2 regions of the Geodermatophilus sp. SYSU D00697 genome follow, and region 2 is predicted to be linked to the other one. Evidence: riboswitches for the same ligand, from Rfam matches in the RefSeq annotation. Region 2 holds a riboswitch; the other holds the start of a gene.

Region 1 (7,412 bases), on a different contig from region 2:
CACCGAGACCACGGTGCCGACGGAGACCTCCGAGCCGACGGAGACCAGCGAGCCCACTCCCGAGCCGGACACCCCGACCACGACCCCGTCCCGGACCCCCTCGGCACCGGCCACGACGTCGCAGCAGGCGCCGCGGCAGCAGCAGGAGGAGGAGCCCGAGCCGACGACCGAGGAGGACGAGCCGACGACGGCCCCGGACGAACCGGAGACCACGGAGGCGCCCGCCCCGACGGGCCGCCCGGTCCCGACCGCCACCACCGGGCCGTGACCGGGCCCACGCACCGTCCTCCGCAAGGGGCCTCGCCGCGCCACGCCCGCGCCGAGCAGGGCAGGATCAGCACCCCGCACCTCGAACACCCCGCACCTCGAACAGCCCCGCACCTCGATCAGCCCGCACCTCGAACACCCAGGTGCCCGTGGAGGGAGACACCCCGTGGCCATCCGACACCTGTCCCGGCGCGGACGGGCGGCAGTCGCTGCCGCCGCCGGCCTCACGCTCGTCCTCGCCGGGTGCGGGGACGACTCCGGCGGTGACGCCGGGAGCGGCGGAGGCGGCGGGAGCGGGGACGCGGCGGCGACCAGCGAGCCCCTGCCCAGCGTCGAGGCCGACCAGGCGCTGGCCGACCGGGTGCCCCCGGCGGTCGCGGAGGACGGCGTGATCACCGTGGGCAGCGACACGAGCTACGCACCCAACGAGTTCATCGCCGAGGACGGCGAGACGATCATCGGCTTCGACGTCGACCTGTTCACCCTCGTCGCGCAGAAGCTGGGCCTGGAGGCGCAGTTCGAGACCGCCCCCTTCGACTCGATCATCGCCGGGGTGGGTTCGGGCCGCTACGAGGCGGGCGTCTCGTCGTTCACGATCAACCCCGAGCGGCTGCAGCAGGCCAACATGGTCAGCTACTACGAGGCCGGCACCCAGTGGGCGACCAAGGCCGGCAACCCCGAGGGGGTCGACCCGGACAACGCCTGCGGGCTGACCATCGCCGTCCAGAAGGCCACCGTGCAGGTCGAGGACCTCACCGCCCGGTCGGACGCCTGCGAGGCCGCCGGCGAGGAGCCGATCACGATCAACCAGTACGACCTGCAGAGCGACGCCACCGCGGCGATCGTCTCCGGCGCCGCGGTCGCCGGCCTCGCCGACTCCCCGATCATGGCCTACGCCGTGCAGCAGACCAACGGCCAGCTCGAACTGCTCGGCGACATCTACGACGCCGCCCCCTACGGCTACGTGGTGGCCCAGGACCAGGCCGACTTCGCCCAGGCGGTCGCCGACGCCGTCCAGGCGCTCATCGACGACGGCACCTACACCGAGGTGCTCTCGCGGTGGGGCGTCGAGGACGGCGCCATCGACGACCCGACGGTGAACCCCACCGTCGGCTGACCCGGAGCCCCCGTCATGGCCGCCGACACGACGGCCCGGCCGGCACCGCCCGAGCAGATCCGGGCGGTGCCGGTCCGGCACCCCGGCCGCTGGATCGCCACCGCCGTCATCGCGGTGCTGGCGGCGATGTTCGTCCACATGCTGGTCACCAACCCGGTGTTCCAGTGGGGCTTCATGTTCGACAACATGTTCAGCCCGCCGGTGCTCCGCGGGGCCCGGACGACGCTGGTCATGACCGTGCTGGCGATGCTGCTGGGCGTCGTGCTGGGCATCGTCCTGGCGGTCATGCGGCTCTCGCCGAACCCGGTCGTGTCCGGCGCGGCCTGGACCTACATCTGGATCTTCCGCGCCATCCCGCGGATCGTGCTGCTGTTCTTCGTCGCCAACCTCGGCGCCCTCTACGCGACCTACGAGTTCGGTTTCCCCTTCGACCGGCAGCTGATGGACCTGTTCGGCTTCGACGCGGACCTGCGGCTGTTCGGCCTGGACGGCAACCAGATCTTCACCGGCTTCGTGGCCGGCCTGATCGGGCTGGCGCTGTCCGAGGGCGCCTACATGGCCGAGATCGTGCGGGCCGGCATCCAGTCGGTCGACCCCGGCCAGGCCGAGGCGGCCAGCGCGCTGGGCATGAGCCGGAGCACGACCCTGCGCCGGATCGTGCTGCCGCAGGCGATGCGGGTGATCATCCCGCCGACCGGCAACGAGACGATCGCCATGCTCAAGGACACCTCCCTGCTCATCGCCGTCCCGGTGAGCGCGGAGCTGAACTTCCAGCTGCGGGCCATCGGCAGCCGCACCTTCCAGATCATCCCGATGGCCGTCGCCTCGATCCTCTGGTACGTGGCCCTGGCCAGCCTGCTCATGGTCGGCCAGTACTTCCTGGAGCGGCGGTTCAGCCGGGGCGTCGGCTCGCGGGAGACCCGGGCACAGCGCGCCGCCCGCCGGGCGGCCGACGTGGGGAGCTCGAAGTGACCGGCGACGGGCAGGCCATGGTCCGGGCCGAGGGGGTGCACAAGTCCTTCGGCTCCGTCGAGGTGCTCCGGGGCATCGACCTCGAGGTCGCCCCGGGCGAGGTGGTCTGCGTCATCGGCCCGTCCGGCTCGGGCAAGTCGACGTTCCTGCGCTGCATCAACCACCTGGAGAAGATCGACGCCGGACGGCTGTGGGTCGACGGTCAGCTCGTGGGCTACCGCGAGCGCGGCGGCAAGCTGCACGAGCTCCGGGACAGGGAGGTCGCCGCGCAGCGCCGGGACATCGGCATGGTGTTCCAGCGGTTCAACCTCTTCCCGCACATGACGGCGCTGGAGAACGTCGTCGAGGCGCCGACGCGGGTGAAGGGCGTGCGCAAGGAGACGGCGCGGCAGCGGGGCATCGAGCTGCTGGAGCGGGTCGGGCTCGGCGAGCGGGTGCACAACTACCCGAACCAGCTCTCCGGCGGGCAGCAGCAGCGGGTGGCGATCGCCCGGGCGCTGGCGATGGAGCCCAAGCTCATGCTCTTCGACGAGCCGACGTCCGCGCTGGACCCGGAGCTGGTGGGGGAGGTCCTCGACGTCATGCGCGGCCTGGCCGAGTCGGGGATGACGATGGTCGTCGTCACCCACGAGATGGGCTTCGCGCGCGAGGTCGGCGACACGCTGGTCTTCATGGACGAGGGCGTGGTGCTGGAGGCCGGCGACCCCCGGCGGGTGCTCACCGACCCGCGGCACCCGCGCTGCCAGGCGTTCCTGTCCAAGGTGCTCTGAGCCACGGCCTCACCACGACGTCACCACCGCGACGCCGGGGGTGCGGCCGACCTCGGCCAGCGCCGCCCCGGCGTCGTCGAGGGTCAGCTCCCGGGTGACCAGCCGCTGCGGGGCCAGCCGCCCGGCCGCGATGAGGCCCAGCAGCCCGGGGTAGGCGTGCGCGGCCATGCCGTGGCTGCCCAGAACCTGCAGCTCCAGGGCGATCACCCGCTCCATCGGCACCGCGGGCCTCCCCTGGGCCGGTGGCAGCAGCCCGACCTGCACGTGCCGGCCCCGCGGGCGCAGGCAGCGGACCGAGTTCTCGCAGGTGACCGCGGCGCCGAGCGCGTCGAGGGAGACGTGCGCCCCGCCGCCGGTCAGCTCCGCGACCGCCGCCACGACGTCCCCTCCGCCGTCCACCGCGGACTCCGCGCCCAGCTGGAGCGCGAGCTCCAGGGCTCCCGCGGAGACGTCGACGGCGACCACGCGGGCACCCGCGGCGGCGGCGACCTGGACCGCGGAGAGCCCCACGCCGCCGCAGCCGTGCACGGCCACCCACTCGCCGGGGCGCACCGCGCCGACCTGCACGACCGCCCGGAAGGCCGTGGCGTACCGGCAGCCCAGGCTCGCCGCGGTCGCCTCGTCGAGCGCGTCGGGCAGTCCCACCAGGTTGACGTCGGCGGCGTCCAGCGCGACGTGCTCGGCCAGCGAGCCCCAGGAGGTGGAGCCGGGCTGGGTCTGGCGCGGGCAGACCTGGTGGTCCCCGGCGGCGCACTGGGCGCACCGGCCGCAGGCGTTGACGAAGGGCACGGTGACCCGGTCCCCCACCCGCCACCGGCGGACGCCGGCACCGACCGCGGCCACCGTGCCGGCCAGCTCGTGCCCGGGCACGTGCGGCAGGACGACGTCGGGGTCGTGGCCCTGCCAGGCGTGCCAGTCGCTGCGGCAGATCCCGCTGGCACCGACCCGGACGACGACGCCGTCCGGGGCTGGGTCGGGATCGGGCACCTCCCGCACGGTCAGCGGGCCGCCGAAGGTGTCGAAGACGAGTGCGCGCACGGCGCCAGCCTGCCGGACCGCCGCGGGACCGCCCTGGTGGCCGGGGGCCGGCCGGGCGCTCGCACAGGTGGGGGGCGTCTCCCCCGCCGACGCGACCTGCCTAGGATCACGCCTGGCTCACGAGAGGCAGTGCAAAGCACCTGGCTGGCTGCCCGGCAACCTCGACTCCGTCCGAGGTGCTCCAGGGGAAGAGCCGGCCGGACGGCGCCCGCCGTCCGGCAAGGACGGAGGTCCCCGTGCGCCGCGGGGTCTCCCGACGAGAGGAGACCGGCGCATGACCGACCCGCAGAGCTGGAGCTTCGAGACCCGGCAGATCCACGCCGGTACGAGCCCGGACCCGACGACCGGCGCCCGCGCCCTGCCGATCTACGCGACGACGAGCTACCAGTTCCGCGACGCCCAGCACGCCGCCGACCTGTTCGCGCTGGCCGAGATGGGCAACATCTACACCCGGATCATGAACCCGACGCAGGACGCGCTGGAGCAGCGCGTCGCCTCGCTGGAGGGCGGCGTCGCGGCGCTGGCCGTCTCCAGCGGGCAGGCCGCCGAGACCCTCGCGATCCTCAACATCGCCGAGGCCGGCAGCCACGTCGTCGCCTCCGCCTCCCTGTACGGCGGCACGTACAACCTGCTGCACCACTCGCTGCCGAAGCTCGGGGTCAGCGTCTCCTTCGTCGAGGACCCCGACGACCCGGAGAACTGGCAGTCGCTGGTGCAGGAGAACACCAAGGCCTTCTACGCCGAGTCGATCGGCAACCCGAAGGGCGACGTGCTCGACACCAGCGCGGTGGCGGAGGTGGCCCACCGCAACGGCGTCCCGCTGATCGTCGACAACACCATCGCCACGCCCTACCTGATCCGGCCGATCGAGTTCGGCGCCGACGTCGTCGTCCACTCGGCGACCAAGTACCTGGGCGGTCACGGCACCGCGATCGCCGGCCTGATCGTCGACTCGGGCAACTTCGACTGGCGGAACGGGAAGTTCCCCGGCTTCACCGAGCCCGACCCCACCTACCACGGCGTCGTCTACGCCGACCTGGGCGCCCCGGCCTACGCGCTCAAGGCGCGCGTGCAGCTGCTGCGCGACCTCGGCCCGGCCATCTCCCCGTTCAACGCCTTCCTGGTGGTCCAGGGCATCGAGACCCTGTCGCTGCGCATGGAGCGGCACGTGGCCAACGCCCAGCGGGTCGCGGAGTTCCTCGAGGGCCACGACGCGGTCGACCGGGTGAACTACCCCGGGCTGCCGTCGTCCCCCTGGCACGCGGCGCAGCAGAAGTACGCACCGCGTGGCGCCGGCGCCGTCCTCACCTTCGAGCTGCGCGGCGGGGTGGAGGCCGGCAAGCGCTTCGTCGACGCGCTGGAGCTGCACAGCCACGTGGCCAACATCGGCGACGTCCGCAGCCTGGTGATCCACCCGGCGTCGACGACGCACTCCCAGCTGACCCCCGAGGAGCAGCTGACCACCGGCGTCACCCCCGGACTGGTGCGGCTGGCCGTCGGCCTCGAGGGGATCGACGACATCCTCGCCGACCTGGAGGCCGGCTTCCGCGCGGCCAAGGAGGCCTGAGGTGGGCGGGGCCCGGGTCGCGTCCTGGGCCCCGCTCCGCCCCGGGGGCTGGCGGGAGGGGGACCCGGTCGGCGACCGGCTCTTCCTCTCCCTGCCCGGGCCGTTCCTGCTGGAACACGGCGGGCAGCTGCCGGCGGTGCGGGTCGCCTACGAGACCTGGGGGACGCTCGCGCCCGACGGCGGCAACGCCGTCCTGGTGGAGCACGCGCTCACCGGCGACAGCCACGTCGCCGGCCCCGCCGGGCCCGGCCACCCGACGCCGGGGTGGTGGGACGGGCTGGTCGGGCCCGGGGCGCCGCTGGACACCGACCGGTTCTTCGTCGTCTGCGCCAACGTGCTCGGCGGCTGCCAGGGGACGACGGGACCCTCGTCCCCCGCGCCGGACGGCGCCCCCCACGGCTCCCGCTTCCCGGCCGTCACCGTGCACGACCAGGTGCGGGTGGAGGCGGCGCTCGCCGACTCCCTGGGCATCGACCGCTGGGCGGCGGTGCTCGGCGGCTCGATGGGCGGGATGCGGGCGCTGGAGTGGGCCGTGGCGCTGCCCGAGCGGGTGGACGCGCTGTTCTTCCTCGCCTCGGCCGCCGCGGTGAGCGCCGACCAGCTGGGCACGCAGACCACCCAGCAGGCGGCGATCCTCGCCGACCCGGCCTGGGCCGGCGGGGACTACCTGCCCGGTCCCGGCCCCGTGGCGGGGCTGGGGGTGGCCCGCCGGATCGCCCACCTCACCTACCGCAGCCCCGGGGAGCTCGACGAGCGGTTCGGCACGGTCGTCCAGGACGACGGCCGCTACGCCGTCGCCTCCTACCTCGACCACCACGCGACCAAGCTGGCCCGCCGGTTCGACCCGGGCAGCTACGTGGTGCTGACCGAGGCCATGAACTCCTGGGACGTCGGCCGGGGACGCGGCGGGATCGCGGCCGCGCTGTCGCGGGTGACCGCACGCGCTGTCGTCGCCGGCGTCGACAGCGACCGGCTCTACCCACTGGGGCAGCAGGAGGAGGTGGCCGAGGGGCTGGGCGTGCCGCTGCGGGTCCTCTCCTCGCCGTACGGGCACGACGGGTTCCTCATCGAGATCGACGCCGTCGGCGCGCTCGTGCGGGAACTCCTGCGGACCTGATCACCCGACAGTGCGCGACCGATCGGACCGGCGCTCGTTGCGCCAGGTCGTGGGGACCCGCATCCGACCCTGGTGGGGGCTCCTCGTCGGGGCCACGGTCGGGGCCACGGTCGGCGCCGCCGTGCTGACCGCCGCGACGGGCGACGCACCCGAGCGCACCGAGCCCCTCGCCTTCGGGGTCACCACACCCGGCGGGGCGCGGGCGACCGGCGAGCTGGACGCGGTCGAGGCCGCCACCGGGGAACGACCCTCCCTGGTCGTGGTCTACGTCGACTTCACCGCTGCACCCCCGGTCGGCGACCTGGACGCCATCGCCGCACGAGGGGCCACTCCCGTCGTCACCTGGGAGCCGTGGGACGCCGACGATCCCGGGAACCGGGTCTTCTCGATGGCCGACATCGCAGCGGGTGCCCATGACGCGTACCTCCGGCAGTGGGCCGACGCGCTGCGCGACTGGGGACGCCCGGTGCTGCTGCGCTTCGCCCACGAACAGAACGGGGACTGGTACCCGTGGGCGGTCGGGGTGGGTGGCACCACCGCGGCCGACCACATCGCAGCGTTCCG
Region 2 (7,412 bases):
GAGGTAGCTGAACAGGTTCATCCACCAGCCGGAGACGTCCTCGGCCTCCGACCGGGGCGTCAGCCGTCGCGCGGCCACCAGCCCGGCGATCGTGCCGTGGCACTGCAGCAGCGCGGTGAAGACGGCCGCGTCGGTGCTGTGCGCCGGGTCGGCGGCCCGGGCCAGGTCCGCGCGCACGTGCCGGCGCACCGCCTCCTGCAGGGTCGCGCGGTCGGGGAAGGACCGCCCGGCGAGGGGGCGGTCGCGCGCCGCGAGGTCGAACCGGTCGACCGGGTCGGGGACCGCGCGGGCCACGAGCGCGCGGTCCGCGCGGGGCCCGGCCGCCCCGGCCCAGGCCTCGGCGAACTCGTCCCACGGCACCGCGGTCCGCTCCGGGTGGGCGCGGAACAGCTCGGTGTAGTGCGCCCAGCCGAGCTCGCGCTCGATCAGCGGGGCGAGGTCGGTGCGCAGGTCCAGCGGCCGGTCCGGCCCGAAGGCGGCGTCGACCGCCGCCGGCGTGAAGAAGCGCAGCGGCACCGGCGGCCCCGCCCACGGGTAGGCAAGCTTCGACCGGTACGGGACGCCGCGGCGGGATCCGACGTGCAGCACCGGCTCCCGTCCCGAGGCCAGATAGCGCAGCCGGCCGTCGTCCCCGCGCCGGAACCGCCCGCCGCGGCCGCTGGTCAGCAGCACGGCCAGGTCGACGAAGGCGAGCCCGGCCCCGCGGACGAGCACGTCCTCCCCCGGCGCGAGGGCGGAGAGGTCGAGGTCGGCGGTGTAGCCGGTGGGCAGGTAGGTCAGGCCGGACCGGGCCGCCGCCGCGACCGCCCGCCGCTCGGCGGGCGTCGGCCGCGCCTCGAGGTGCCCCTGCGCGAGGACGACGGCGTCGGCGGCGAGCACCCCGCCGTCGGCCAGCCGCACCCGGGCGCCGTCGGGCCCCTCGGCCACGTCGACGACCCGCGTGGCGTGCAGGTGGACGTCGAGCCACGGCGCCGCCCCGGCGACCACGCGCTCGAGCACCCAGCCCAGGTAGGCGTTGACCAGCGGGCGGGACGGGAAGGACGCCGGCCCCAGTCGGCGGGCCTCCTGCCCGACCGGGTCGTCGGCGGGCCGGTCCTGCGCGACGTCGCGCACCCAGTCCCACAGCGTCGTCCCCTCGCCCACCGGGCCGTCGACGAGCACCGACGGGTCGGGCAGCACGGTGACGTCGCCGACCAGGGAGTTGGCCCACAGCAGCTCCGGCTGGGCGGCCCGCCACACCCGGCCGCCGCCCGGCGGGAACGGGTCGACGAGGTGGACCTGCAGGCGGGGGCCGGCCGACAGCTCGGGTGCGGAGGCGACGAGTCGCTCGAGCACGCCGACGGCGGTCGGGCCGGCGCCGACGATGCACAGCGTGGGCAGGCGGGCGGGGTCGGGCAGGGACATGCGGGAGGGCTCCTGTGCCGGGGACGGACGGGGGGCGGTCAGTCCGCCGGACACAGGGCGCTGCAGGTGCGGAGCAGGTCGACGTGCCGTCGCTGCGCCAGTTCCGGCCGGGTCACGTCGCCTCCTCCCTCCGCACGTCCGTCACGCGCCGCTGCAATGTCTACCAAATCGATCGGGATTGACGGGTAGTCGGCTCGCCGCCTATGGTCCCGGCCAGGTCCTGAGTGCCAGCACCAAGCCCCGGCTCGCTGGCCGGCAACCCTCCGCTGCGACGGGGTGCCCCGGGTGACGACCTGGCGGACGCACCCCGCGTCCGCAAGTCCGCAGCCCTCCCGGGCTCTGACCGAGGAGCACCAGCAGTGAGTTGCCGGAGCGCGCCGAGCGTGCGGGACCGTTCGACCGTCCTGGTCGGCCGGCCCACGATCGACCTCCTGCGCACCGACAGCGCCCTCTGTCGCTGAGGCATTCCCTCCCCTGACCGGCTCCGGCCGGTCCCCGCGGCACCGCCCGCTCCTGCCCACCGCCCCCGCGCGGTGCCGGCGGCGTGCCCGCGCGCCCCCACCCGCTCGTCCCCTGGAGCACCCGCATGTCCCGCACCCCCCTGCCCGGCCTCGTCCACCCTCCCTCGCGGGTGGTCCGGTGACCGCCGCGCCCGGGCTGGCCGTGGTCAGCGTCCACCCCGACGACCCGCTCGCCGCGCCGCTGTTCGCCGAGCTGCTGTACGAGTACGACAGCCGCTACGGCGACCTGTACGGCGGTGCCGCGGCGGAACTCACCCGTCACCCGGCCGCGGAGTTCCTCCCGCCGGACGGCGAGCTGGTCCTGCTGCTGGAGGACGGCGCCCCGGTCGCCGGCGGTGCCTACCGGCGGCACGCCGACCCCGGTACCGCCGAGGTCAAGCGGATGTGGACCGCCGCCGCGCACCGCCGCCGGGGGCTGGCCCGCCGGGTGCTCGCCGAGCTCGAGACCCGGGCCGCCGCCCGCGGCTACACCCGCATGTACCTGACGACCGGCCCCCGCCAGCCGGAGGCCAGGGCCCTCTACCTGGCCGCCGGCTGGGCGCCGCTGTTCGACCCCGCCGTCGCCCGCCCCACCGACCTGGCGACCCTGCGCACCCTGCCCCCCGGGCAGCTCGCGTACGCCTTCGAGAAGCCCCTGGGAGACCCCGCATGACCACGCTCGTGCCGCGGCCCACCGAGGAGACCGCCGCTCCCCCGCCGACCGGGACGCCCTACGACCAGCTCCGGGTGGTGCCCGCCCGCCACCCCGGCCGCTGGGTGGCCACCGCCGTCGTCGCCGTCCTGCTCGCGATGGTGGCCAACTCGCTGGTCACCAACCCGCGGTGGGAGTGGGACGTCGTCGCCGCCTACCTCACCGAGGAGTCGATCGTCCGGGGAGTCTGGACGACGATCCAGCTGACGCTGATCACCGCCGTGCTCGGTTTCGCCCTCGGCACGGTCCTGGCGCTCATGCGGCTGTCCCGATCCCCGCTGCTGCAGGCGGTGAGCTGGGGCTACACCTGGGTGTTCCGCTCGGTGCCGCTGATCCTGCAGCTGCTGCTCTGGTACAACCTCGCCTACCTCTACCAGCACCTGGACTTCGGCATCCCGTTCGGCCCGTCGTTCGGCAGCGTCGAGACGCTGTCACTGATCGACAAGTTCGGCGCCGCCATCCTGGGGCTCGGCCTCCACCAGGCGGCGTACTCCGCCGAGATCGTCCGGGCCGGCATCCTCTCGGTGGACCAGGGCCAGCTGGAGGCGGCCGCATCGCTGGGCATCCCGCGGCGCCGGCAGACCACCCGCATCGTGCTGCCGCAGGCGATGCGCTCGATCGTGCCGACGGCGGTCAACGAGGTGATCGGCCTGTTCAAGGGCACCTCGATCGTATACGTGCTGGCCCTCGGCGAGCTGTTCTACACGGTGAGCGTCATCTACGGCCGCACGCAGCGGGTGCTGCCGATGCTCATCGTGGCGGCGGTCTGGTACGTCGTCCTGACCACGGTGGTCACGGTGATCCAGTACCACGTCGAGCGGTACTACGCCCGCGGCGCCGTCCGCACCCTCCCGCCGACGCCGCTGCAGCGGCTGCGCGCCAACCTGACCGCGGGCCTGGCCCGGGTCCGTCCCGGCTCCGAGGTGACCCGGTGACCGCCGCCCCCCTGACCACCCGTCCCGGTCGCGTCGAGGTGCACGGCGTGCACAAGTCCTTCGGCGCGGTCGAGGTGCTGCACGGGGTCGACCTGGTCGTCGAGCCGGGCACCGTGACCGTCGTCCTCGGGCCGTCGGGCTCGGGCAAGTCGACGCTGCTGCGCAGCATCAACCACCTGGAGAAGGTCGACCGCGGCTTCGTGGCGCTCGACGGCGAGCTCGTCGGCTACCGCCGCCGCGCACACCGGGACGGCGACCGGCTGCACGAGCTGAAGGAGAAGGACCTGCTGCGCCAGCGCACCCGGTTCGGCTTCGTGTTCCAGGACTTCAACCTCTTCCCGCACCTGACCGCGCTGGAGAACGTGGTGGAGGCGCCGGTGTCGGCGCAGGGCCGCCGGCGCCGGGAGGTCGAGACGGAGGCGCGCGAGCTGCTCGCCCGCGTGGGCCTGGCCGACCGGGCCGGCGCCTACCCCCGGCAGCTGTCCGGCGGGCAGCAGCAGCGGGTGGCCATCGCCCGCGCGCTGGCCATGCGGCCGGCCGTGCTGCTGTTCGACGAGCCCACCTCGGCGCTGGACCCCGAGCTGGTCGGCGAGGTGCTCGGCGTCATCGAGGACCTCGCCCGCGACGGCACCACGATGGTCGTCGTCACCCACGAGATCGCCTTCGCCCGCGAGGCCGCCGACCAGGTGGTCTTCATGGACGACGGCCGCATCGTCGAGGCCGGCCCGCCCGAGCAGGTGCTCGACGACCCGCAGCACGAACGCACCCGCGCCTTCCTCGCCAAGGTCCTCTGAAGAAGGACCCCGCTGCCCCCACGCCTCGCGAGCTCGGCGCGGGCCCCTGCAGCGGGGCCAGTTCCCCACGTCATCTACGGAGGCACGTCCACATGACCCGCACCCGCACCCACCGCCGCGCCGTCCGGCCGGCCGGAGCGCTCCCCGTGGGGACCGCGCTGACCCTGTCGACCGTGGTCTTCCTGTCCGCCTGCACCAGCTCCGCCGAGATCGAGTCCGAGGCGCGAGCCGATGCCGCCGCGGAGGCCGGGGCGACCGCGGCGGCCCTGGAGGTGGACACGAGTCCGGAGCAGACCGGCCGGGTCCACACCGACCTGGACCCCGACGCCGCCGCGCTCGTGCCGGCCGACATCGCCGAGGACGGGGAGCTGACCGTCGGCGTCGTCGGCACCGGAGAGCCGCCGCTGGGTTTCCTCGCCGACGACAACGCCACCGTCGTCGGCAGCGAGGTCGACATCGCCTCCCTGGTCGCCGACTCCCTCGGCCTCGAGCTCGAGGTGGTGAACGTGGCCTGGGAGCAGTGGCCCCTGGGCGTCCAGAGCGGCGACCTCGAGGCGGTGTTCAGCAACGTCGGCGTCAACGACGAGCGGCTCCAGCTGTTCGACTTCGCCACCTACCGCCAGGGCGTCATGGCGTTCACCGCGAAGCCCGGCAGCGGGCTGTCGATCGCCGGCGCCGAGGACATCGCCGGCCTGACCGTGGCTGTCGGCTCGGGCACCAACCAGGAGCGGATCCTGCTGGACTGGAACGCGCAGAACGAGGCCGCCGGGCTGGAACCCGCACAGCTGGAGTACCACGCCAACGCCGCGGACGCCCTGCTGGCGCTGCAGTCGGGCCGGATCGACACCTACATCGGGCCGAACCCGAACGCCGTCCACCAGCAGTCGGTCGGGGACGTCGAGGTCGTCGGCACGGTCAACGCCGGGTGGCCGAACACCACCTACGTCGCCGCGACCTCGCTCAAGGGCAACGGCCTGGTGGACGCCGTCGAGGCGGCGCTGCGGCACGCGTTCGAGGACGGCACCTACGCGCAGACCCTCGAGCGGTGGGGCCTGTCCGACGAGGCCGTCGACGAGCCGGTGGTCAACCCGACCGTGGGGTCCTGAGCCGCGGGGCGGGGGCGCGCCGAACCCCGCGACCGACCCCCGGCCCGCGCAGCTGCGGTGTCCCTCGCGCTCCTGCGGTGCTGCAGCGCCGCGGGAGCGCGAGGAACACCGCAGGAGCGGCGATGCGTGGCGTCAGTCGCCCGGACGGCAGCGGTCCAGGAACCGCAGGATCGCGTCGTTGACCAGCCGAGGCTGGTCCTCGTGCACGAGGTGGGACGCGCCCGGCACGCGGACCTGCTCGACCCGAGGCAGCAGCGTCCCCAGCCACCGGCTGAGCAGCCGCACGACGACGGGGCTCCGGGCGCCGGTGAGCAGCAACGTGGGCACTCGGACACCGCGGAGCGCGTCCTCGCCCAGCGGCGGGAAGCCGGCCCGCAGGCTCGGCGCCAGCGTCGTCGCGTTCTCCCGCATCTGCTGCCGGCGCTCCTGCGTGAGCCTCCCGAACGCCTCCCGGCCCAGCACGCCGCGGGCGAAGACCTGCCAGGCGCGCTCGTCGTCGCCCCGGCGGTGCGCCCGGGTCATCGGCACGAAGGTGCGCAGGCCGAACGCGAGGACCGCGAGCGTGGTGCCGGGGTGCCGGAGCAGGCTGCGCGCGAGCGCCCCCGGGTGCGGCCGCGGGCCGGGGCCCAGCACGAGCGACAGCACCGGCGGCTCCTCGAGGACCAGGCTGCGGACGGCGTCCGGGTGCTCGATCGCGGTGAGCAGGCAGATGGACGCGCCCCACGAGTTCCCGACCAGGTGCGCCGGCGCCGCTCCCAGCGCCCGGAGGACGGCGACCAGGTCGTCGACGTGCACGGGCACCGGGTCGGCGGCACCCGGCGGGACGTCGGCGTTGGGCCGGGCGTACCGGCGGCTGTAGGCGATCGCCCGGTACCGCGTCGCGACCGGTTCGAGCTGGGCCGCCCAGGTCCGCAGGTCGCTGATCCCGCCGTGCACGAAGACGACCGGCTCGCCCGACCCCAGCTCCCGGTGGGCCAGCGGCACCCCGTCGACCACCACGCGGCCGACCCCGGGGGACCCCGCGCCCTCGCCCGCCATCCCGCGTCCCCTCATCCGGTCGCGCGGGACACCCTCCTCGCTCCGCGGGTGCCGCCGCAACGACCGCGCGGGTTGCTTAGCGCGGGGACACCGGCGCCAGGCCGAGGTGGTCGCGCAGGGTGACCCCCTCGTAGTCGGCGCGGAAGACGCCGCGCTCCTGCAGCAGCGGGACGACGCGGTCGACGAACGGGTCCAGCCCGCCCGGGGTGATGTGCGGGACGAGGATGTAGCCGTCCGCGGCGTCGGACTGCACGAGGTCGTCGATGGTGGCGGCGACCGTCGACGGGCTGCCGATGAACGACTGGCGGCTCTGCACCTCGATCATCAGCTCCCGGATGGAGTAGCCCTTCTCCGCGGCGAGCTCCCGCCACTGCCGCGCGGTGGCCAGCGGGTCGCGGTACATGCGCACCTGCGCGCGGCCCTGGGCCACGTGGCCCTCCCCCACCACCGGGTCGGCCTCCGGCAGCGGCCCGTCGGGGTCGTAGGCGGACAGGTCGCGGTTCCACACCTGCTCCAGGAACCGCAGCGCCGTCTGCCCGGACACCTGCTGCCGGCGGACCTCGTGCGCCAGCTCGGCGGCCTCGGCGTCGCTGTCCCCGATGACGAAGGTGGCCGCCGGCAGGATGAGCAGCGACTCGCGGGACCGGCCGTACCGCGCCAGCCGCCCCTTCACGTCGGCGTAGAACGCCTGCCCGGCCTCCCGGGTGCTGTGCCGGCTGAAGATCGCGTCGGCCGACGACGCGGCGAACTCCCGGCCCTCCTCGGAGTCCCCCGCCTGGAAGACCACCGGCCGCCCCTGCGGGCTGCGCGGCACGTCGAAGCGCCCGGCGATGTCGAAGTGCGCGTCCCGGTGGGCGAACCGGCCGGCCTGCGGGTCGCCGAGGAAGACCCCGCGCTCCTTGTCGGCGACGATCTCGTCCCCC

What was found. Region 2 has a riboswitch for S-adenosylmethionine ahead of ACI79C_RS08495 (GNAT family N-acetyltransferase). Riboswitches for the same ligand answer to the same signal wherever they lie in the genome.
Region 1: it holds a riboswitch for S-adenosylmethionine, as region 2 does, so the genes downstream of both, ACI79C_RS11645 (bifunctional o-acetylhomoserine/o-acetylserine sulfhydrylase) here and ACI79C_RS08495 (GNAT family N-acetyltransferase) in region 2, are expected to answer to the same signal.

Annotation. Positions count from the first base shown of each region.
Region 1 covers NZ_JBJGYV010000011.1:70,211-77,622, forward strand. The annotation lists gene ACI79C_RS11620 (hypothetical protein) at 1-268, shown strand, start outside; gene ACI79C_RS11625 (ABC transporter substrate-binding protein) at 434-1,384, shown strand; gene ACI79C_RS11630 (amino acid ABC transporter permease) at 1,400-2,356, shown strand; gene ACI79C_RS11635 (amino acid ABC transporter ATP-binding protein) at 2,353-3,126, shown strand; gene ACI79C_RS11640 (zinc-dependent alcohol dehydrogenase family protein) at 3,136-4,164, opposite strand; SAM riboswitch class IV at 4,280-4,395, shown strand; gene ACI79C_RS11645 (bifunctional o-acetylhomoserine/o-acetylserine sulfhydrylase) at 4,439-5,731, shown strand; gene metX (homoserine O-acetyltransferase MetX) at 5,733-6,848, shown strand; gene ACI79C_RS11655 (glycoside hydrolase family 26 protein) at 6,898-7,412, shown strand, end outside.
Region 2 covers NZ_JBJGYV010000007.1:49,378-56,789, forward strand. The annotation lists gene ACI79C_RS08490 (FAD/NAD(P)-binding protein) at 1-1,404, opposite strand, end outside; SAM riboswitch class IV at 1,621-1,732, shown strand; gene ACI79C_RS08495 (GNAT family N-acetyltransferase) at 2,044-2,577, shown strand; gene ACI79C_RS08500 (amino acid ABC transporter permease) at 2,574-3,551, shown strand; gene ACI79C_RS08505 (amino acid ABC transporter ATP-binding protein) at 3,548-4,345, shown strand; gene ACI79C_RS08510 (transporter substrate-binding domain-containing protein) at 4,438-5,451, shown strand; gene ACI79C_RS08515 (alpha/beta fold hydrolase) at 5,584-6,489, opposite strand; gene ACI79C_RS08520 (NtaA/DmoA family FMN-dependent monooxygenase) at 6,566-7,412, opposite strand, start outside.